DNA from 2 places in the Endozoicomonas sp. GU-1 genome. Region 1 is predicted to be linked to the other one. Evidence: predicted binding sites of a transcription regulator. Region 1 holds the regulator's gene; the other holds the start of a gene.
What was found. Region 1 encodes sigma-54, which starts transcription at its own class of promoters, with help from an activator protein. Its sites were predicted from a motif close to TGGCACNNNNNTTGCTNT; they were not measured.
Positions count from the first base shown of each region.

Region 1 (12,157 bases):
GAGTCTGGCCCGAGAAGTCAAGGGCGTTGATATAGGCACCTCTGTCAAGCAGGTAATTCAGGAACTTGGTGATCGCTGTCTCGTTTATATTAAGAAGGGCCATATGCAGTGCTGTGTGACCACAAATGTTACTGGCGTTCAGGTCAGCTCCCCTGTCCAGCAACAAATTGAGGGCCTTATAGTTGCCCAGTCCTGCCGCTTGCAGCAAAAGCGTACTTTGATCTCCCAACAAAGCGGGGACAGGAAGGTTCGGATCTGCACCGCGATCCAGCAGCGTCTTGACAATACCTTCACCGTCCAGTCTGTGAATGGCAATATACAGAGGGGTAGATCCACCCACAGAGCAAATATTGGGGTCAGTGCCCTGGTCCAGCAACCAGTTGACGGTGGCCAGGTCATTACGCAGGACCGCTGATATCATCAGCTCTGCAAAATCGGCCGTTGTTGCCGATAACTGCCTGCTGGCTGAAGCAGCCACAGCAGATTCTGAATGATTGACCTCTGTCGTGTTATCAGGCAGCGGGAGATCGACATCAGAGGTGGATTCCACGCTGGCATCGGCTACCATTTCCTGCGAATGGTCATGCTCCGTCCTGACGCTTGAGAACATTGTCCTATTCCCGCTCAAGATATAAAAAACAGCAAATCGCTTAAAGAAAATAGTGCACAAGGCTCAGTGTGCAAGCCTTGATAAAGATGGCTGATTAGACTCTGAATCTGCAATTGAGCATCTATCTGATGCATTATTAACTTCACAGCGGCACAATAGTTGAAAACCTCCGTAGGCATAAACACAACAGATCAGGTGCAATCATGGGCGAACCTTCCAATGCAGTGCTGGATCCACGAAGTGAAGAGACCAGGCTGAAAACACTGGCCGGTGATATTCTGGCAGAGGCCGCCAGACAGGGAGCGGATGCCTGTGAGGTGGGCATCAGCATGGATGCCGGCCTGTCGGCCAGCGTCCGTATGGGCGATGTTGAAACGGTTGAGTTTAACCGTGACCAGGGGCTGGGCATTACCGTCTATCTGGGTAAACGAAAAGGCTCTGCCAGTACTTCTGACAGCAGCCCAAAGGCCATCCGTGAAACGGTAAAAGCCGCCTGCGATATTGCCCGTTACGCGTCCGAAGACCCTTATGCGGGTTTGGCTGACCCCGTGTTAATGGCTGATGGTGATGCGTTGCCGGATCTTGACCTGTATCACCCCTGGGGAATCGATGCCGGGCAGGCGATTGATCTGGCCATGCAATGTGAAGATGCTGGACGTGCGTTCAGTAATAAAATTGTCAATTCCGACGGTGCCAGTGTCTCCAGTCATCAGGGTTGCCGTGTCTATGGCAACAGCAATGGGTTTATTGGCAGCTATGTGTCCAGTCGCCACAGCCTGAGTGCGGTGTTGATTGGCATGCAGGGTGACGAGATGCAGCGGGATTACTGGTATACCGTAAGCCGTAATGCCAACGAGCTGGAAACAGCGGTCGCGGTTGGCAAGACCGCGGCGGAACGCACGGTGCGCCGACTGGGAGCGCGAAAAGTTGGCACTGCCGAGGTGCCGGTACTGTTTGCACCGGAGGTGGCTTCAGGTCTTATTGCCCATTTTCTCGGGGCGATCAGTGGTGGCAGCCTTTATCGACAGGCCTCTTTCCTGTTGGATCATCTGGGTAAGCCGGTGTTTCCAGAATGGATGCGTATCCACGAGCAACCATTGCTGAAAAACATGCTGGGATCCGCCAGCTTCGATAATGATGGGCTGGCGACCTATGCCAAGGACTTTATTACGGACGGTGTGCTGCAGCATTATATTTTAAGCACCTACTCTGCCCGCAAACTGGGGATGGACAGTACCGCCAATGCCGGTGGTGTTAATAACCTGTTTGTACAAAGCAATGCAGGCGATCTTGATGCGCTGCTGAAACAGATGGGAACCGGGCTGCTGGTTACCGAACTGATGGGGCAGGGGGTTAATACCGTTACCGGTGATTATTCTCGTGGTGCCGGTGGCTTCTGGGTCGACAATGGCGAAATTCAGTTCCCGGTGTCAGAAGTGACGATTGCCGGCAACCTGAAAGATATCTACCGGAACATTGTTGCCGTGGGTAATGATGTCGACAGGCGTGGGAATATCCAGACCGGTTCAATTCTGATCAGCAGTATGAAGCTGGCGGGTGAGTGATTGTTAAAAAGAAGGGAACCACAAAGGCACAAAGACACAAAGGTGTTTTGGGCTTTTGTGGTTCAATGTTTAAAAGCTATTCTCGGACAGCCTTCCAAGGCAAGAGTAGTAAGAGCTTTGCTCTTACTACTCTTTTGCTCTTCTTTGTGCCTTTGTGGTCCAAAACGCTACCCATAGAAAACAGTGGCCAGCCCAAGGAATGAGAGGAACCCCACCACATCGGAAATCGTGGTCAGGATAATACTGCCAGCAAGGGCCGGATCAATATTTAATGATTTCAGTAAAACCGGCAGCATTGCACCGGTGACCACGGCAACACTCAGGTTGATCACCATGGCGCAGGCGATCACCAGGGAAATAATCGGGTCATCAAACCAGAACCAGGCGATGGCGGCCACCAGGGTTGCCCACAACAACCCGTTGAGAAATCCGGCAACCAGCTCCCGGCTTAGCAGCCAGCGGAGGTTGGTCTTACTGATTTGCCCTAGCGCCATACCCCGGATCACCAGGGTCAGGGCCTGACTGCCGGCATTACCTCCCATCCCTGCAACAATCGGCATCAGCACCGCCAGGGCCACCACTTTATCGATGGTTTCCTGAAACAGACCAATGACCGAGGCGGCAATAAAGGCGGTAATCAGGTTGAAGCCCAGCCAGACCGCCCGGCGTCGTGCAGTTCGCAGGGCCGGGGCGAAGGTGTCTTCATCGTCATCCAGACCGGCCATACTCATCATGGAGTGTTCGGCCTCTTCCCGGATCACGTCCACTACATCATCGATGGTGATCCGGCCAAGCAGTTTGCCATTGTCGTTCACCACCGGGGCGGAGAGCAGATCCTGCCGTTCGAACAGCTGGGCTACCTGGGTATCCTGCATATCCGCAGGAATTGGATCCAGGTCGGTTAACATCACTTGTCTGACGGTAGCGCCCGGTTCGGTCGTCAGGAGCAAGGTCAGGGGCAGGCGGCCGATGTATTCATCCCGGCGATTGACCACCAACAGGCTGTCTGTGCCATCCGGAATGCCTTCATGACGGCGCAGGTAACGAAGAACAACATCAACGGTGTTATTGGGGCGCACCGTAATGGTGTCGGTGTTCATCAAGCCACCGGCGGAATCCTCCGGATAGGCCAGAACCGCCTCAACCCGCTGGCGGTCCTGACTGTTCATGGAGTCCAGCACCTGTCGGGTGATGGTATCTGGCAGTTGTTGCAGCAGGTCGGCAATGTCGTCAACATCCTGACCTTGAGTAATAGCTTTCAGTTCGGCAATGTTCATCTGGTCAAGGAAGAACTGGCGAACGTCTTCGCTCAGTTCCTGCAGCACGTCGCCTTCCTGTTCACGGTCAATCAACCGCCACAACAGGCTGCGTAACTTTGGTGGGGAGGACTCCAGCAAGTGTGCGGTATCAGCCGGGGGCAAGGTGTTCAACATAGTGCGCAATTCTGCAGAGACACCGTGCTCAAGAGCATCATTAAGTTTTTTCAGCTCGGCTTCACCGATGCTCAATTGCAGTTGCTGCGCCATTGTTGTCTGCCTGAAATGATCTGCCTGAATGATTTGCCTGAATGATCTGCATGAACAGTTTCTGCGCATCCGGTAAAAGGCCGGATGGTCAGGGAAAATGAAAGATGGTCTCTATGGTAATTGCAGTGGCTACTCCCCGCAAAGGGGGAGTCTGTTATTCTTCTTCACCAAAGCGGTCATCAATCAGCTCGCACAGGGCAAGGCAGGCGGCCTCTTCATCATGGCCGTCACAAAGGAGCTCAAGCTCCGAACCCTGTCCTGCCGCCAGCATCATAACCGCCATGATACTCTTGCCATCCACCTTGCGCCCATTGAATCCGATTTCAATCTCACTGGCAAACGCCGATGACGTAGAAACAAACTTGGATGCCGCCCGGGCGTGCAAGCCCAGTTTGTTAATGATTTTTTTTCGATAGGTAATCATTATTCGTGAAGCTCTCTGTGTCTAACCTGAACCCGATCCAGCTTACTGGTAAACAGGGTGCCCAGTGTTTTACCAATATAGACTGAGCGGTGCTGCCCTCCAGTGCAACCGATGGCAATCGTCATATAACTGCGCTGGGCTGACTCAAAGCGCGGGAGCCATTTTTCGATAAAGGCACTGATATCCTCCACCATTTCGACCACCAGGGGATCATCCTTCAGAAAATCGATAACCGGTTGGTCCAGACCTGTGTATGTTCTCAGGGATTCGTCCCAGAAAGGGTTGGGCAGGCAGCGAACATCAAAGATAAAGTCGGCGTCTGAAGGAATGCCGTTTTTAAAGCCGAAGGATTGAAAAAGAACCGTCACACCGCTTTTGTGATCAGCGCAGAACTCCTGTTTGATCATGTCCCTCATCTGATGAACAGAGAGCGATGTGGTGTCGATTTTCAGGTCTGCCTCAATCAGCACCGGCGTAAGCAGCTTTTTTTCTAACGCGATGGCTTCTCTGAGCGATGTCTGGTCATTACTGAGCGGGTGCTTTCTGCGTGTGGCACTGTAACGGCTGACCAGCTTTTCGCTGTCGGTGTCCAGGTACAGTACCTGACAATGGATGCCTTTGTTCCGAAGGGACTTCAGCAGATCAGGAAAGTTATCCAGAGTTCCGGGCAGGTTTCTGATATCAATGCTGACGGCCATCCTGGGTGGAGTTGAATGATGGCCTTTCAGGGTATCCGGCAATTGGTTCAGCATACTGGCCGGAAGATTGTCGACACAATAAAAACCCTCATCCTCAAGGGTGTGCAGAGCTGAACTTTTTCCAGAACCGGAGCGCCCGCTGATGATGATAAGTTTCATAGCTGTTCCTTTATGCTTCTGAGCGTGTAAGTAGCTAACCATATGAAATCATATATTTCTGACTCCTTGTGCTGGCACTCTGCTTCGTTACAACTCCGGTCACATAGCTACGGCTATGCTCCCTCCGTTGTGCCTCGCATAGTACCAGCCCAAGTAGCCAGAAATATTCGATTCCATATGGCCAGCTACTTAGGTATTGAAAGCTGACCCTTCTTCTATTAAAGCAACTTTTGATCAAGAAGCCTACCGGATACCGTTGACCTGAGGTGGAAAAAGCAAATCGATGGCCAGGGTATCCGGAGTTGCTGGCAATCCTGTTAATCAAAATGGGTTTAATGGCTGACAGCATCTGGTTGCGGGATTCTATCAGGGGGCAGGATATTGGCCAGGCTGTTTGTTTTTTCTGATTCTAATAAATGCATAAAACTCTGTTAGTGCTTCTGACAATGCTGTCATTCATTTAATGGGAGCATCATCCTAGAATTCAAATCATAAAGATAATCCGTGAGAGAGGTTAATTAAATAAACTCTCTTAATTATATGAAACAACCCTGTTTTGTTAAAGGAGTAACATCATGGACGCACCACTTACTAAACCACAATTTCTCGCAATTACTTATCAACCATTAGTTAAAAAAACTTCTCAACCAGGATTAGTTGAAACTACTGGACATCCATTAGCTGAAAAAACTTCTAAACCAGTTCCAGTTCCGGGTCCGCATGAGAAAGATCAGGTACCTGAGGATTTTGGCAGGTTCTATAACCGCATGGTAAGGCCACTGGAAAGAAAGTTTGAAGATGCTCAGCCAAAACCAATATTTGTTATTGGCGGTCGGAATAAAGCCGAAGATAAACTGGCCAAAAGCCATTTGGCCTACCTTCAGCGTAAGGCTGATGCTATGCAGAATATCAAACCGGTTATCGATTCTGTTGTCCAGACAGAACAGGAAAGCCCCATAGAAAGCGACACCAATCCCAGGGTGGAGGTCATGCAGGACGAGCCGGCTTTGGAACCTGTTCCTCAGACAAATTCGGAAAGCTCTGAAGACAGCTCCTGTGGCTTCTTCAAAAAGCTGAAGCACTGGGCAATTAAAGTTGTCAAAGTTGTTTACAAATATACCGGTCTGAAATTTATTGTTGAGGCAAGCAAAGGTAAGGATAAATCTGAATCTGTTGCTGACACCGTCATAAGCCAGGATGAAGCTGAAGTGGTGGCGGATGTTGTCAAAAGCAAGCGTGATCCTAAACCTGTTGCTGATTGTGTCAAAACAGTGCTTGAAGCCAAAATAGATATGTATAAAGCCAAAGAGCTGGCCAGCAAGCCTGACAGGGCTAGAATGCTTGTGAACCTTAAAGCTAAACAACTCTATCGAGGTGTTGTTGCGCCGATTAACCCACGTACCGCAGAGAGCTCGCCTTTCTACGGGCAGAAGGGATACGATCTGACCGGTCTTCACAGTGCAAGTACTGTCTTTGCTGAAGAAAGAGATAAAAAAGCCTTGGAGAACATTGCTGAAATTGAAAAGAAACGAGCTGACGTTGAAACCAGAAAAGCAAAAGAACATTTTGACAGGGAAAAAAAGGTTACATATAGAAATAAAGCAGAAAGGCCTGAGTTAAAGTATGGCAAAGATGGGCTTGCCTACTACTATACACGAAAGCAAGATTCTGCTGAAGTGCAGAAGGCCAAAGAGGCTAAGGACATCAAAATGGCCGAGGGTCAAAAGCGACACGACTCTCAAAGCCCAGCGTCCGAAACCCCGATTGTTCCATCAACTGTTTTGCCCAAAGTCACTACAAAAGACCCAAAGGCCGACAGGTATGCAGCAATTCGTGAGTATGATAAAAAACGTAAGGTTCAACGGTAATTGGCTAAAACCTTGTAAGAAGCAATGCATTTTGTCGGGGACTCATAGAAGTCTGTTAACAACAAAAGATAAAAGCATTGTTATAAGTTGAACCTTTCAGGCCATCATTACCTATGATGGCCTTTTTTTGTCACGTTATTCACTGTTCACTCATGGTACGATAGAGCATTGTCGTATTTGTTGCCGAGCGTATTTTCTGAAGGGTCAGGGCAGAGTGAAATCGCCCGGCCAGCGCCCTTAAAATTTCAAGATGTTCCTGGTTTTCGCCTTCTGGCACGATCAGCGCGAATACCAGGTCAACGGGCTCACGGTCCACCGCATCAAAATCAACCGGTTCCGCCAGTCGTATAAAAAGACCGATCGGCTCCGGGCAGGCTTTACAGCGACAGTGGGGAATAGCCACGCCATCACCCAGCCCGGTAGTGCCAAGACGCTCTCGGGCAACCAGCGCTTCAAACAGTTCTTTGGCATTGATTTTCGGGGGCTTCGCTGCTGATGCGTTCAGCGATAAATTCCAGGATTTTCTTTTTGCTGGCCCCGTGCACCCCGTCAAGGGTGCGCTCGGGGGTTAGGATGCGATGAATAATCATGCTGAATAAGAATGGCAACCTGATAAATCAAAGGGCATGGCCACTGGCACCCTGTTGCCTGTCCAGGGCTTTCTCTTTTCGCTTAACCAGCTGCCGATCCAACTTGTCCGAGAGCAGGTCAATGGCTGCGTACATGTCTTCGTGCTCGGCGGTGGCATTAATCTCGGCCCCGCGGGTATGCAAAACGGCTTCTGCTTTCTGCACCAGCTTTTCGACACTCAGGGTCACCTGTACATTGGTGATATGGTCAAAATGTGAACCAAGACGCTCCAGTCTTTTGATCACATAGTCGTGCAGAGCTTCTGTTACCTCGACATGATGCCCACTGATGTTGACTTGCATGTAACGCTCTCCTGAATCCCATTATCCAGATAATCACCAGTCCGCGGGATTTTTCGTACTGGCTGAGTTCGATTCTATCACTGTCGGTGCAGCTTGGAATGCCCTGAGACAAAAAAAACTGCTTTTTGAGCGGTGTATCAACTAGGGCACTAACTGCTTACGTTCATTGGATGGCGGAATATTCATGGACTCACGGTATTTGGCAATGGTGCGCCTTGCTACCTTGATGCCCTGATCCCCCAGAATCGCCGCAATTTTATTGTCACTGAGGGGTTTGCGCGGTGTCTCTTCAGCAATAAGTTTGCGGATATGGGCCCGAATGGCCGTGGAGGAACACTCCCCCCCTTCCGTGGTGCTGACATGGCTGGAAAAAAAGTACTTCAGCTCGTAAACACCCCGGGGGGTATGCATGTACTTCTGAGTCGTTACCCGGGATATCGTCGACTCATGCATCCCCACCGCCTCGGCAATATCCGCCAGCACCAGGGGTTTCATGGCTTCATCCCCTTTTTCCAGGAACTCCTGCTGATAGGCAATAATCTGGCTTGCCACTTTCATCAATGTTTCATTGCGGCTTTGCAGGTTTTTCAAAAACCAGCGGGCTTCTTGCAGATGGTTCTTCATGAACACATTGTCGCGGCTGTTATTGGCTCTCTGAACCATGGACGCATAATTATTATTAATGCGCAGTTTGGGCAGGGCGTCGGAATTCAGTTCCACCGTCCAGCGTTCCCTGATTTTCCGGACGGATATATCCGGTACCACATATTCGGCTTCTGTCTGATCAATGGTGCTGCCGGGTTTTGGGTGGAAGCTCTGAATCAGGCTGAGGGCTTCTCGCAGCTGGTCTTCTTTCAGTTTGGCATGACGCATGATGCTGGCATAATCACGGGTGCCAAGGGACTCAAGGTAACGGGTGAGCAGCTTTTCCGCATTGTTGAAATGGGGTGTTGAGGGCGGCAGCTGACGAAGTTGAACCAACAGACACTCTCTAAGGTCAATACTGCCACAACCCACCGGATCGAATTGTTGTACCCGGTGTTGCAGCACATGGATCTCTTCAATCTCCAGATCGTCCAGTTGGGATTGAAGAGAGACAAACAGGTCATCCAGCGTGCAGGTTAAATAGCCATCCGGATTAACTGCTTCGATGATCGCCAGACCAATCAGCCGGTCCCGGTCGCTCATGGGCAGCATATCCAGTTGCCATTCCAGGTGATCCTGAAGTGACTCCACAGCGGAGGATTTTGCCAGGGGGTCATAATCATCGTCACCGCTGCTGGCCGGCAGGCTGGAATACACGTCGTCCCAGGCGGAGTCCACGGGCAGTTCATTGGGAATGCTGTCTGACCATTCCGCCATCTCCTGAGGCTCAGGTTCTGAGGCTTTTTCGCTCAGATCAACGAGTTCTTCCTGTCCTTCACTGCTGGCGGTGTCCTCTGTCTGGCTATCCTCGGACTCCAGCATGGGGTTGGACTCCAGGGCCTCCTGAATCTCCTGCTGAAGATCCAGGGTCGATAGCTGTAGCAGCCGGATGGCCTGTTGCAGCTGCGGCGTCATGGTCAGCTGCTGGCCCATCTTGAGCTGTAAGGAAGGCTTCATAGGCAACCGTATACCTTTACTTCGTTTTCCGTGGAGGCTGCAGAGGCTTACTCTCCATGTGCGGCTGATTATAAACCCATAGACGTTTCTGAAACCATAGCTTTAGCAAAAAATGTGCAAAGATTGAATACGATGAAATTACGTGTGTTTTTGTGTGGGTTGTAAGCGCTTTCCGTCTTTAAAGTTCGGTCATAACGACTGTCAGAATGGTTAAAAAGAACTACCCGATCATTATTTGACATTGGTCATTTACAACCAATAGCTCAAGAAATAACCTGCGCGCAATTTAGCCATTTTCAGGATTCCCCTGTGGATATACTCATTGTCATACCCGTAGTTGCACTGGTTATCTACGCCATCGTGAAGAACTACAGTGCATCGGCTTCGCTGGCTATTGCCGGTATTGTCCTGCTAAGTGCCGCCGCGGTGATGGGGATAAAAGATATTCTGCCAGCGGCCAAGGCCACCGGTTTTATCCCCTTTGACCTGTTTCAACTGATGAACACGGTATTCAGCTTCCGCATGGCCAGCCTGGGTCTGACCATCATGGCCTGTGGTGGTTTTGCCAGCTATATGTCCCATATCGGTGCCTCAGAAGCGCTGGTTCGACTGGCCGTCAAGCCCATCAGCCGTTTTCGCTCACCTTATATGGTACTGGCGCTGTGTTATCTGCTCAGTGTTGTGCTGCAAATGTTCGTCACCTCGGCAACGGGCCTCGGTCTGCTGTTGATGGTGACGCTGTATCCGGTGCTGAGAAATATCGGTTTAAGCCCGGCTTCAGCGGTTGCCGTGATTGCTTCTCCGGCGGCATTTGAAATCGGTGTCACCCAGGTGAATGCCAATTTTGCCGCCAGCCAGTCCGGACTGGAAATTACCGAATACTTCCTGGATTATCAGGCCTGGATCACCTTCCCCATGGCGCTGGTGGCGGCGGCCCTGCACTTTGTCTGGCAGCGTCGGTGCGATCTGAAAGATGGCTACAGGGTTGCCGAGCATGTGGGTGAGGGCATCGAACCTACAGACGGTGACCAGAAAGACCCGGCCCCGGCATTCTATGCGCTGCTGCCCATGATTCCTTTCTTCCTGTTGTTGATCTTTTCCAAAATGATGGTGTCGTCTATCAAAATGAACCTGGTCATGGCCATGCTGATCAGCGTATTTGTCGGCATGCTCTGTGAAGTGATCCGTACCCGGAAAATGAAACAGTCCCTTGATGGCTTTGATCAATTCCTCAATGGTATGGGCGCTGTTTTTGGTCCGGTGGTAGGTCTGATAATCGGTGCTGAAATTTTTGCCACAGGGTTAAAGCATATTGGTGCCATTGACTCCCTGCTCGGTTCTGCCCAGGGGCTGGGTATCGGTGCTGCCGGTATGACGCTGTTTATGGCCACGCTGATTGCTGTTGCGGCCATTATGATGGGCTCTGGCAATGCGGCCTTCCTGTCATTTGCCACCCTGGCACCAGAGGTTGCCAAAAGCTTTGGTGTGCCTGCGGTGGCCATGCTGCTGCCCATGAACTTTGCCGCTTCCATGGGCCGTTCCATGTCCCCCATCTCGGCGGTCATTATTGCCTGTGCCGGTATTGCCAAAATCTCACCGTTTGAAGTGGTGAAAAGAACCTCGGTACCGATGATTGGTGCGTTTGTGGTTGGTATGGCGTTGCATCTGATTTTGTTTGTCTGATCCTTTTCTCCCCCGCCTGGCGGGGGCGTTTTTTTAATATGATCCTGCGTTGTTCTCGGACAGGGTCCTGGTACCCGAACATCCCGCTCAGTGCAGCATGGGTATCAACGCTTTTACGCGAAAAATAGGAAAAAAAATAGGACACCCACAAATTCAATCACTAATGACAAATTTATGGATGTCTTTTTCTCCTTCACTTTTCTCCTTCACTTTTCTCCTTCACTTTTCTCCTTCATTCTGACCCCGATTTCCCTTGGCAATGACATGCCTCATCAGGCTTGCTAGACTTCACCGACACATATGTGGAAGTTGAAGAGGGTATTAGCATGGAGCGTCAAGATCATTTGCAATACATAGAAATCAACCCAGAAAAACGGTTTGGTAAGCCCTGCATAAAGGGGACAAGAATAACAGTTACCGACATTCTGGAGATGATGGCCGAGGGTATGAGCCAGAATGAAATTCTTGAAAATCATCCCAACCTGGGCGCAGAGCACATTAAGGCAGCTTTGTTGTATGCAGCCAGTACGGTCAAGGGTGCAGCATGATGCTGCTACTTGATGAAAACCTCTCCCCACGACTGATTGCACGAATAGATCTCACTTTTCCGGGTAGCCTGCATGTTATTCATGCCGGGCTGGACAATTCACCAGATAATGAACTGTGGTGTTATGCGAAAGACAATGGTTTCGCCATTGTCAGCAAGGACAAGGATTTTTTGTCGATGCTGGAAAAGCGCGGCCACCCACCAAAAGTGATACATTTGTCACTGGGCAATGTCAGGCTGACAGTTGTTGAAAACACGTTGATAGAGAACAAACAGGAAATCTATGCACTTCTGCAAGGCTCAAGCAAAGGGCTGCTTGTTTTATGAGTGCAATTGACCGCATAGAAGGTTGAGAGGGTTGATTGTTCCCAAAAAGAAGTATCAAGATTCAAGACTTGACCCCGATTTTCTAACCGCCCTAACCTATCAAAACAGGATCAATTTAAGGAAAAGCCAATGCCTACCACCTATGAGACAAAAACAGATGAGCGGGGCAACCTGTGCCTGCCATCCAATATAAAACTACCGCAAGACTGTCGTATC
Region 1 covers NZ_CP114771.1:2,664,954-2,677,110, reverse strand. Annotated here, with positions in the region: gene O3276_RS11050 (ankyrin repeat and SOCS box protein) at 1-610, opposite strand, end outside; gene pmbA (metalloprotease PmbA) at 814-2,175, shown strand; gene mgtE (magnesium transporter) at 2,343-3,701, opposite strand; gene O3276_RS11035 (HPr family phosphocarrier protein) at 3,856-4,125, opposite strand; gene rapZ (RNase adapter RapZ) at 4,125-4,982, opposite strand; gene O3276_RS11025 (hypothetical protein) at 5,558-6,850, shown strand; gene O3276_RS11020 (PTS sugar transporter subunit IIA) at 6,990-7,403, opposite strand; gene hpf (ribosome hibernation-promoting factor, HPF/YfiA family) at 7,468-7,782, opposite strand; gene O3276_RS11010 (RNA polymerase factor sigma-54) at 7,924-9,384, opposite strand; gene dcuC (C4-dicarboxylate transporter DcuC) at 9,694-11,067, shown strand; gene O3276_RS11000 (DUF433 domain-containing protein) at 11,370-11,615, shown strand; gene O3276_RS10995 (DUF5615 family PIN-like protein) at 11,612-11,941, shown strand; gene O3276_RS10990 (hypothetical protein) at 12,071-12,157, shown strand, end outside.

Region 2 (12,157 bases), 1.2 Mb from region 1:
GTTAGTTGAAACGTGGCTACTGCTGGATGTCGGGTAATCTACGGCTCTGGGCACGGCAAATTATCCGTTGTACTAAAAAATCCGGTTTTGGCATTATCAGTGGATCCAAGCAACCTTAGCCAATCCGTAAAAAATGTGAATTCGTGCACATTTTTACCATTTTATAAGTATTATTACCACTCGAACTCACTTAACCCGGAAAAGTTAGCCGATTGAGATCAGCAGAGTTTTTCTGTGGCGGAAGGAATAATTAAAACTTATGGATGATAAGCAAAAGACAGGCAGTAATACTTTTATGACGGGTGCGGCCAGAACTCCATGATCAGTTCGGAGGCTCGCTCTTCTTCAATCGGGCCAACAACATCGATAGTCGGGTGACAGCATTTAAAAATCTCATGGCAATCTATATCAATAGACTGTCCTGATAGTTGCTGGAGTGTTTTGCCACTGCAACCAAAGACGACTTTAGAGATACCTGCCCAGTAAATAGCGCCAGAACACATGGCGCAGGGCTCAGAATTTGTGAACAGAGTGCACTGTTCCAGCTCATGCTGAGAGAGTATCTGGTGAGCCCTGGAAATCAGATTCATCACTGAATGCCGGGTCACATCATTATCGGCAATGGACGTGTTTCCCGCTTCTATGACTACACGACCTTCCTGAGCAAGCAGTGCTGAAAATGGCAGCTGGCCATGATCAGCACTTTGCCTTGCCAGTTCTATGCTGTGTAACAGCAAAGATGAATACTCATTCATACAACATGACTCATGTTTAACAGCAACTGTAAACCAGCAGTGTAGACTGTATAAAACTGTCGTGCAGGTTAATTTTCATGCATTCATGCCTGTTCACATGAGATTGTAGGATTCATACTTTTCAATCAGTCTGGCAAGAAAATTAATTTGAAAAATTAAGTTTTCTGACTTTTGGACAAGCAAATTTACTGATAGTTCAATTTATATCCTGATACCTTTTCCTTTCATTAAATCCGTTGTCAGGTTAGCGGCCCACTTAAATAGTTAACCAAATAAAACATATTTTATGACCACATGATCAGTCACTCCCGGCAACTGCTCCTGCGCTCGCTCCTGCACCCATGCAGTCGTGCGGCGTTAGAACTCTGCGGGAGGCTGACCGAGAGTAGACTGCCCTACTACTTAAAGATCCTCAGCCCATGGCATTTCCGGCAGAGCATCCAGGTTCGTGTTATACCGCTGTTCATTGAACGCCGTCTGATGATTAACCACATCCAGCAGCTCAACACACAAGGCGCAGGCGATGTACTGAATGGCTTCTTCCCGCTCAACGCCTTCCAGCATCAGCCTCATCAGGGTCTCTTTTACCCTTGGTGGGTTATTTTCTGCCAGCTGGTTTTCAACTATTTCGATGATGGCTTCACCACTCATCAAATCGTCACTATCGATCATTACCATACACCCTGGAATTTTATAGAAAGCCTGCATTCTATCGAGAGTGGCATTTGAATGCTCACTATAGATAGAAAATGAACAATGTCGTTTACTGGTCTACGTAGCAAAAGGGCAGCTTATCGCCCAATGGCACTGACTTAAGGGTGAAAGCCTTGTCATACGTGGGCTTTAAGGCACCCGGCGATTGGAACCACAAAGCACACAAAGAGCACAAAGGAAAAGAAAAGCTCTTCTTAGTGCTCTTTGTGTGCTTTGTGGTTCCAATTCAAATCTCTAAACCCGTATCAATCCCCATGTTTGCGGGGCTTTTAAGCTTAAGTCAGTGCCATTGGCTTATCGCCCCATTCTTCTTCCACAAAATAGACTTGCACCGTCTTCGAATAAAGAGTACCAATGTCGGACAAAATTTTGGCAAACAGGAGGAAGCCTGTGTACAAAGTTTACGGAGATGCCCAGTCCGGCAACTGCTACAAGATCAAGCTGCTGATGAGCCACCTGGATATTGACTGTGAGTGGGAACACACCAATATTCTGGGTGGCGGAACGCATACCGATGAGTTTCTGGCCATGAACCCCAATGGCAAGATTCCGGTCATGGCATTACCCGACGGGAATTACCTGTGGGAGTCCAATGCCATTCTGAACTATCTGGCTGACGGCACTGACTATCTCCCTTCAGACCCTTTCCTCAGGGCAAAAGTTCTCCAGTGGCAGTTTTTTGAGCAATACAGTCACGAGCCTTATATTGCAACGGCCAGGTTTATCGTGAAATTCCTTGGCAGACCGAAAAAGCATGAGGCTGCTCTGCAGGCCAAGAAAGCCAGTGGCTACAAGGCACTACAGGTAATGGAGACGCACCTGGAGCATCATGACTGGCTGGTTGGTGACCAGATGACCATCGCTGATATCAGCCTGTATGGCTACACCCATATTGCACCGGAGGGCGGGTATGGTCTGACCGATTTTCCTTTTATCATGGCCTGGCTTAAACGGGTCAGGGAACATCCAAAGCATGTGAAAATAGGGTAATGGCTTTAACCCTCAGCAAAGCATGTATAAAGGTAACGGATACTGCTAGACTCCCCGCTCAGCACTTTTTACCTAACGCTGAGGTTAACAATGGGGTTTCTTGATCGGGTTCAGGCTGCCATGGAGAACAACAACACACTGCTGTGCGTTGGCCTTGACCCTTCACCCGAGCGCTTTCCTGCCGCTATTCAGGCGATGGACAAGCCCATCTTTGCATTCAATAAAGCCATCATTGATGCAACTGCCGACCTGGTCTGCTGTTATAAGCCCCAGGCGGCCTATTATCATGCCCATGGTGCTGAAGATCAGCTGGCCATGACCATTGATTACATTCGTACTCAATATCCGGCTATCCCGGTCATTCTCGACTCCAAGCGTGGTGATATTGGCAGCACTGCCAGCCAGTACGCCATTGAAGCCTTTGAGCGTTATCAGGCCGATGCGGTGACCGTAAACCCCTATATGGGGATTGACACCATAGAGCCATTCTCAGGCTATGCCGATAAGGGAACGGTGGTTCTGTGCCGCACCTCAAACCCCGGTGCCGCAGCTATTCAGAACCTGTCGGTCCGTCAGGCCAATGGTGAGTCGGCCATGCTGTATGAAGTGATTGCCCGGATGTGTCAGGAGCAGTGGAATAAGCATAACAATATCCTGCTGGTTGTTGGTGCCACAAACCCAACGGAGCTAAAGCGTATTCGGGACATTACCGGAGATATGACGTTCCTGGTGCCGGGCCTTGGTGCTCAGGGTGGCGATGTGGAAGCAACCGTTAAAAATGGCCTGAACAGCAAAGGCCAGGGAATTATTGTGAACTCATCCCGTGGCATTATTTATGCCAGTGGTGGCGATGACTTTGCTGAAGCCGCAAGAAACGCAGCGGTGGCATTACGGGATCAGGTAAACCTCTATAGATAACCCATGCTGATGGCTATTAACGAGAGTCGTTAATAGCCATCGGTAATTTAGCAAAAATATTCTCACGTCGGCATGAACACCACGATCAGATTGATGTCTCTTTCATGGGTAACTTCTTTAAATTTGCCTGACAAGGTAGTTCCATGATGGACCGATCGTCGCCAACACCCTTCCCTGTTGACCACTCAACCGCTTTTCCTGATCGCCAACCCTTGACAGGCAAGCAATCGGAAGTAACAGCACTAAACAAGAGTTTGAGAAGAGAAGAGCCGGAAAAAATGCTCCCGGATGGTCAGACCAGGGGAGGCCATTATCAATTAAAATCTTTAGCGTCTTGGCGAGCATCCCGGCATACAGATCCGCAAGTATCAGTCCGTCAGAAACCATCGACAACAACTCCTGCAGCTGAAGATTCAGCGGAAAAAGTCAAAGACAAAAGATTATTTTTTGAAGGAAAAATAGCAGAACAACAGATCCAGACATGTCAACCCAGGCCGTATAGTTCCCCTCACTTATCAAATCAACACTGTCAACCGGCAAAAGTCAGTGCCGAAAGCCAGAGCATGAAAGACCTTCGTCATTATAGTGATCACGCTTGTGCGCCATGGGAGCAAGAGCTCAAGACCATTGACCAAAACCCCACAACATCAGCGATCACACACCAGCCAACAGAACCATCGGCCAAAACGCCTGAAGAGGTGAAGCAAGAGTTACAAAACGTGATTGATGATCTTCATGGATACCTTGTGCAATTGGGTGTCAGGCCGGAGGGTGAGTGATCAGGATATAAATCTGTGTCTTGTTTTATTTTTTCAAGTCAGATGCAAAAGACCCGGTTACCACGCTTACGCAGGAACCGGGTCAGGGATGGAAAACTACCTGCTTATTGTTGTGGTTGTTGTTGTGGTTTCACGCGGATGCGCTCCTGCCATTGCAGATAAATGCCGGTGGCCAGGTTTTCATCCTCGGTCATAATCACGGGTTTGTTGCTGACGGCGGTATTGGTGGCAATGACCACGTCACCGGTTGCAGCCAGACGGTCTAAGATCAGATCAGAGTCATCAACCGGGAAGTCAATGGTCAGCACCCCGCCGCTAATGCTCCAGTCCATGGCATTGTCAGTATCACCGTCCATCACCACCGTTGTATTACCAAAAGCAAATTCAACGATCATTGGATCAGCGTCATCGGTGGTACTGTCATCGTCAACGTAATACCAGGTTTTACCGGTCAGCTGCGCCGCAGTCCAGCCCGCATTGGTGAAGGGCGCTTTTGACCAGGCAATCAGATCACCGGAATCAATGGGAACGGCAAAGGCATTCTCTTGAGAGACATAAAGGAACTGATCGGTTTCTTCTCCTTCATCATCAGTAGTCGTCAGCCGGTCACCATCCACAGAGAATGGAAAGCAAACATTAGATCCGTTATCAGCCTTCTGGCAGGCCTGGCTCCCAAAGAGAGAAGCCTCAAGAACACCTTCGTCACCAAACTCCACTTCGTTCAGACTCGCTATAAAGCGGTAGTCAGTGTCAGAGCTGCCGAGCAAAAAGCTGTTCAGGCCACTCTCCGTTACTTCAGGCAGATAGTTCTGCTGGATGTTGAAGTACAGACTGCTCATCTCCGCTTCGAGGGCATCATGGGCATAGGCTATCACGCCAAGAATCTGGTCTTCCTGGGTTGAGCCGAAAATATCAAAATCGACGTAACAGCTGTCTGCATCCTCGCCATCCCAGAATTGGGTGGCAACACTCAACGGATCAGTCAGGTCACTTTGAGCAATCTCAAATCTGCTAAACAGGTTTTTGACCCGGGTTTCACAAGTGCCGCTGGTAGGCAGGCCATCAAAATACAGATCGATATCAAGATCTCCATTATCAGACCCAGGCAAGCCCAAAGACACGGAAACCTCACCTAATTCATAGCTGTTACCATTTTTCCGGTAGTACTGGAAATCACCATTTTCTTCCGGCATGGCGCTGGTCAGCTGGATTCTGGCTTCTGCGTTGGCCTTGTTTTTAAACCAGGTCAGTGCTTCGGTTCCTTCACCTGTTTCAAAGTACTGTACCAACGTACCGTTATCGGAGGAATCAGTGGATGCAAAACTGTCATCGAGCAATGAAAGCTCAGCTGTTGAATTATCAGACCAGGTTATCTTTATCTTGCCAGACTCAACTCTGTAACTCCCGGCTATGGGTGGCGTATCCGTACACGTCGTGCGATTGGCAGCGGTGCGAGTATTCAGGTAGGCCATGCCACCGGCAAACTGCAACGTGTCACACCATACACGAGTGTAGTCGTTTGTATTATCACCATCACCATCATCGGAACCTCGCTCAATCTGGTACCAGACTGTGTCTTCAAGCGGGTGTGAGCCTATACCTTCTAGAATGGTCAAATTGAACTCGGCTGCAATAGTATCAACATGTACGCCATCACCAGCACTGACCAAAAATGACAATGGGTTATTTACAGTGTTGACTGTAGGGGTGCCGCTGAAGACCAGCTGGTTATTGTCGTAGTCAATTTGCAGTCCGGCAATATTCTCATTGACAGTAATGGTCAATTCATCGCCGTCATCATCGGTAAAAAGCCCGACAATAGAGACAGTTTGATTAGCCTCGATACCTTGTTGCAGCCCAAGGTCGTTGATCACAGCCTGGATAGAATTTTTTTCATCATCATCTACCATGGGCGGCGTATTGGGTGCGATAACGTTCAGGTCAAAAACAGCAGGATAGGAGCGAACGCCTTCGGTATCCTTGGCATATACATAGATTGTGTAAGTGCCTGCGGCAGGCTTTTTTCCAGTAATAGAGCCAGAGTTTTCGTCAATTTCAAGGTTAGAACCTGACTCCGGAACAATCTTCAATTCGTATTTCAAATCCGAGTCGTTGTCTTCTTTATCTTGGAACCAGTCTGCCACCGATAATGAGAATGACTCACCAAAATCAATTTCCTGAGCTCCGCTGCTCGCATTCCCGGTTACGGTTGGAAGACTGTTTGGCGTTGAAGTCACCCTACCATCATTAGCAACTAAAATAACCGGTTTGAAATCGTCAATATCGGTAGAGTCGATGGCGTTCTGCGCATCTTCCGACACCTCTTTAACAATCGCCAGCTTCTCTGTTAGTGTCAGGTCGGAATCTTTGGCATCTTCCTCATACAGGATCTCAGCAATAATATTGATTGCCTTCCCTTTATCATCGCCGCTCTTTTTTGCTGCAACAAAATCCCCAAATACATCCTCAGCGGTGACACCAGTCAAACCAACAAGCTCTTCAATTACTTTATTTTTAGCTTCATCTACTGTTAAAGAATCATCCTCTTCCAGTTGCTCTACTACCAGATTGGTCAACGGGCTGACAACGGTCTCACCGGCGGGTGCTTTTAATTCGAGAGGACGTTCAACAGGGCCCTGGTCTTCATCAATCGTTTTACCGACTATGGTTTTAATACAAATGGTACTGTCCTGATACTCGATGGGGATATTCACGAGACCGCCATCACCGGTTTCCAGCCCCAAATCCAGTTCACAACCATCATTAAGGTCGTTATTAGCATCTACCCACACATCGGCATTTTTCAAATACCCGTCCATCGCGGTAATACTGAATGTACTGGCACTGGATCCTGTGCCTGAAGAGCTGCCGCCCCCACCACAACCGGTTAATACCAGGGCCGACGCCACTGCCGTTGCCAGCGCAGCAAGATTCCTTTTTATTGTTAACAATTTAATCCTAATGGTTATTTCGTTATTATTTATTTGCCACTACATTCTCTTTTTAAATGACGAATGTCGTCAAGTGTGTTCTGCAACTTTCATAAGCCCTGTAGTGATAATAAAGTATTTATTGAAGGGTTCTGAATCATTCAATCTGCTTCAGGACGAACGAAGTTTGGTGACTCCAAAATGTGGAAATGATTCAAGACGATTCCTAAGCAGCTTCATGCTGCCTGCTTTTCTGCACTTTTTTCCTGACCCTGGGTTTAACCATGGGTTCAACCTTTCTTTGCTTCTCATACAGGAATTTCAATACTTCGGAACGCAGTCGTGTATATTCCGGATCCTGTGCCAGCTCCAACCGGCCCCGGGGTCTTTCCAGGTTGATCTCGAGAATCTCGCCCACCGTTGCAGCGGGGCCATTGCTCATCATCACAATACGGTCGGATAACAGAACCGCTTCGTCTACGTCATGGGTGATCATGATGACGGTGTTATTCAGCTCCTGCTGGATTTCCATCAGAGAGTCCTGCATATGGGCGCGGGTCAGGGCATCCAGGGCACCAAAGGGTTCGTCCATCAACAGGATGTCCGGCTGCATGGCCAGTGCCCTGGCAATACCCACCCGCTGTTTCATGCCGCCACTGATTTCATCCGGGCGTTTATGCATGGCATGATCCATATGCACCAGCTGAAGGTTATGCTCAATCCATTCCTTGATCTCTGCCTTGCCTTTGGTACGGCCAAACACCTGTTTCACCGCCAGTTCAACATTTTGGTAAGCGGTCAGCCAGGGCAGGAGTGAGTGGTTCTGAAAAACCACCGCCCGGTCCGGGCCGGGCTCGGACACCTCCCGGCCATTTAAAATCACACCACCACTGCTGGCCTGCAGAAGTCCTGCGACAATATTCAATACCGTTGATTTACCGCAGCCTGAATGGCCAATCAGCGAGACAAACTCCCCTTTGGCGATTTTCAGGTCAACCCCTTTGAGTGCGGTAAAAGGGCCTTTCGGTGTATCAAACACCATATCGATATGACTGATATCCAGCAGTGTGCTCATGAGCAGGGTTCCCTTTATTAATGAGTGGCTTTGCTTTTATCCCAGGAGGCAAAACGCTGGATGGCCAGCATGGCACGATCAAGGCCAAAGCCAATCACACCAATGACGATCACGGCAACCATAATGCGTGCCAGCGAATTTGAGCTGCCATTTTGAAACTCATCCCAGACAAATTTGCCCAGTCCGGGATTTTGAGCCAGCATTTCTGCCGCAATCAGCACCATCCAGGCTACTCCGAGGGAGAGTCGCATGCCGGTAAAAATCATCGGTACCGATGCGGGCAGTACAATTTTCTGAACGTGTTTCAGGGCAGGCAGTCGCAATACACGACTGACGTTTATCAAGTCACGGTCCAGGGAAGAGACACCCACCGACGTGTTAATCACCATGGGCCATAGACAGCAGAGCATCACGGTGATCATCGAATTTAAAAAAGACTTGGCTACCAGAGGATCAGGGCTGATGTAGAGCGCACTGACAACCATGGTCACCAGCGGCAGCCAAGCCAGGGGTGAAACCGGTTTGAATATCTGAATGATCGGGTTCACTGCCGCATTCAGGGTTTTATTAAGACCGATGGCGATACCCAGGGGTATGGCAACCAGGGCTGCCAGCAGAAAACCGCTCATTACGGTGACCAGGCTGGTAACGATCTGATCAAGAAAGGTTTCCTTGCCGGTATAGGCCCGGATTTTTGGCACATAGTCAGGGTCTTTGGCGACACGGGCAGCATTGCGTTTTTCCTGCCGCTGATAGAAGGCTTCTGCCTTTTCCCGTTCGGTGACATGCTCCTGGTAGAGAGAGCCAAACTGCTCCCACACTGCTGCTGGCCCGGGAAATTTGCCCAGCGAAGTATCAATATTGCGTGCAGCGCCAGACCAGATCAGCAGAAAGACAACGATGCCAATAATAGGCATCAGTACCGTGCTGAACACTTTACCGGGATTCACCGTAATGCCCAGCCCGGCAAGAAAAGACAACGGTGATGACTTGCTCTCATTGACCGACTGACTGACAACCGAGGCATCCGTCATAATCCACTCTCCTTCACTTCCCTTAAAAAAGGTAACAGGATCAAATCCTGTCACCCTGCTTCAGACCGATGTTGAACTGGTTGATGTAGTCGTTTGGCTTTTTGCCGTTGTAGACCAGGTTGTCGATAAAGTGCGTTTGTGGATCACGGAAACCATCTTCCGACTCAAAGTCCGGAAAGTCCTGCAGCTTCACCAATGCTTCATCCACCAGCGACAGGGCCGCTTTTTCATAGATGTCCGGGCGATAGACTTTGGCTGCCAGCTCCTTGTACCACTCATCACTCTTGTCTTCTGCAATCTGTCCCCAGCGGCGCATCTGGGTGAGATACCAGATGGCATCGGAGTAATAGGGGTAAGTGGCGTTGTAACGGAAGAACACATTGAAATCTTCTACCGGTCGTTTGTCGCCTTTCTCGTACTCAAAGGTGCCGGTCATACTGTTGGCAATAACTTCATAGTCCGCACCAACGTAATTGGATTGTGACAGGATTTTCACCGCCTCAGGCCGGTTGGCATTGTCATTGGCATCCAGCCACTGGGCAGCACGGATCAGGGCCCGGGTCAGACGGATGGTGGTATTGGGGTACTTTTTATAGAACTCCTCGGTAATCCCGAACACCTTCTCGGGATTGTTTTTCCAGATCTCATAATCGGTTACCACCGGCACGCCGATATTCTTGAAGACCGCCTGCTGATTCCAGGGTTCGCCGACACAGTAACCATAGATGGTGCCAGCTTCCATGGTAGATGGCATCTGTGGCGGTGGAGTGACGGAGAGCAGGGCATCGGCATCGATCTGGCCAGAGGTATCCCCTTTATGAGGCGCATAAAACCCGGGGTGAATACCGCCGGCGGCCAGCCAGTAGCGAAGTTCATAATTGTGGGTGGAGACCGGGAAAACCATGCCCATATTAAACGGCTTGCCTTCCGACTGGAATTTCTCAACCACCGGTTTCAGGGCATCCGCCTTGATCGGGTGCTGAGGTCGGCCATCGGCCATTTTGGGGATATTGGGTTTCATCTGGGCCCAGATCTCATTGGACACCGTAATCCCGTTACCATTCAGGTCCATCGAGAATGGCGTAATGATATTGGCCTTGGTACCAAAGCCCATGGTGGCCGCCAGAGGCTGTCCAGCCAGCATGTGGGCACCATCCAGACGCCCGTCAATCACGCCATCAAGCAGCACCTTCCAGTTTGCCTGGGCTTCGATGGTGACGTAGAGCCCTTCATCTTCAAAAAAGCCCTTCTCGTAAGCAATGGCAATGGGTGCCATATCGGTCAGCTTGATAAAGCCAATGGTCAGCTCTTCCTTTTCCGGATAGCCAAGCTCAAAGTCTGCCTTGGCGCTGGCTTGCCCGGTGAAAGCACTCACCCCCATGAAGGCACTGATGGCAGCAACCTTACCTAACCTAACCGATGCCTTCTTAAAAGGCTTGAACCACTTCATTATTCCCCTCCCCTGTATAACGGATCTCTCTGACTTGAACTGTGATCACCGTAATCAGGCATCACTCTTTTCCGGTATCAGTCAACGCACAGAGATCGACTGCCGGTGGTTGAGCAGAAAACATGCCAAATACCAGAAAACCTGATAACCAGCTGAATTTACTAGTGTTAGTTTATTCTGGCGGACAAATGCCTTGCCTGTTTAAGCCCGTAAGAAAACTTCAGAGATAGCAACAACGGTGCAGCTACATCCGCTGCCCCCCAGAGCTTGCACTAATCTGGAACATCGCCACCGCATGCCCCGGTTACAAACCTCTTACATTTGAATACTGGTTTTGCCAGAGCGGAGTTGCTATAACGTTTTCCAGTTATGGAACCGAAATATGGATCAGGAAACTATGTCCAGTCTGGCAAACCTCCTTGAAAACAATAACCAATGGTCCAAGTCCATTCGTGAAGAAAAGCCCGGCTTTTTTGAACAACTCTCTGAGCAGCAGGCACCCAAGTATCTCTGGATCGGGTGTGCCGACAGCCGGGTCCCTGCCAACGAAATCGTCGGCCTCCTTCCAGGCGAACTGTTTGTGCACCGAAACGTCGCCAATGTGGTGGTTCATACCGACCTGAACTGTCTGTCCGTCCTTCAATATGCTGTGGACTACCTGAAGGTAGAGCACATAATTGTCACGGGGCATTACGGCTGTGGCGGTGTGCGCGAAGCCATGAACAACTCCAAACTGGGGCTGATCGATAACTGGCTCAGGCATGTGCAGGACGTTAAGAAGAAGCACACTGAGCTGCTTGAGAGTGCTGGCAGTGATGATGAGCAGTTTCAGAGAATGTGTGAACTGAACGTTCTGGAGCAGGTGCTGAACGTCTGTCAGACAACCATCGTTCAGGATGCCTGGGATCGCGGCCAGAAACTGACCGTAAACAGCTGGGTTTATGGTTTGAAAGATGGCTTGGTCAGGGATCTCGGCCTGAGCGTTGGTTCCAATGAAGATATTGATGTGCAGTACCCGGCAGCGATTGAGAGCATCGCCAGTAAGCTGGAAGGGTGATTGCCCTTAACATCTGTTGGCATTAGACGGGGGCGGGTGGCACGATGCATTGTGATCCGCTTTCATCTGGTCACATAAAAAATTTGCTGGCTGCTGAAATTTACCAGCCTCTCGGCCTACATGATGATTGTATTATCAATCCCATCACACCGTCGTCTCTACCTTTTGATAATCCCTATCCTGCATCGGCCCCGCTGCTTCAACAGGTCGACTATACACTTCATCGTCATAGTAATATCCGGTCTTTTCATTCACTACAGCGCCATGGTTAAAAACACCACTGCGAATATAGGGGGAGCAAGCAGCAGCAATGATGCCTATACCCGCGCCGACGGACACATCAATAACATCATGTTTGGCTGCAAGAACCCTTAATGCCCCAGCCAGGGCTCCAAAACCCATGGCACTCGCAAAGGCAATAAGTCGTTTCCCAGCCGGTGAAGAAAGCGGCTGGT
Region 2 covers NZ_CP114771.1:3,816,670-3,828,826, reverse strand. Annotated here, with positions in the region: gene O3276_RS16080 (nucleoside deaminase) at 294-755, opposite strand; gene O3276_RS16075 (hypothetical protein) at 1,158-1,427, opposite strand; gene O3276_RS16070 (glutathione S-transferase family protein) at 1,860-2,459, shown strand; gene pyrF (orotidine-5'-phosphate decarboxylase) at 2,550-3,377, shown strand; gene O3276_RS16060 (hypothetical protein) at 3,495-3,764, opposite strand; gene O3276_RS16055 (hypothetical protein) at 3,941-4,156, shown strand; gene O3276_RS16050 (putative Ig domain-containing protein) at 4,261-7,107, opposite strand; gene O3276_RS16045 (ABC transporter ATP-binding protein) at 7,313-8,161, opposite strand; gene O3276_RS16040 (ABC transporter permease) at 8,179-9,195, opposite strand; gene O3276_RS16035 (CmpA/NrtA family ABC transporter substrate-binding protein) at 9,236-10,645, opposite strand; gene can (carbonate dehydratase) at 11,028-11,702, shown strand; gene O3276_RS16025 (phosphatase PAP2 family protein) at 11,847-12,157, opposite strand, start outside.
Region 2: a site for sigma-54 is predicted at 10,756-10,773, ahead of O3276_RS16035 (CmpA/NrtA family ABC transporter substrate-binding protein). Genes of this name have one in related genera too.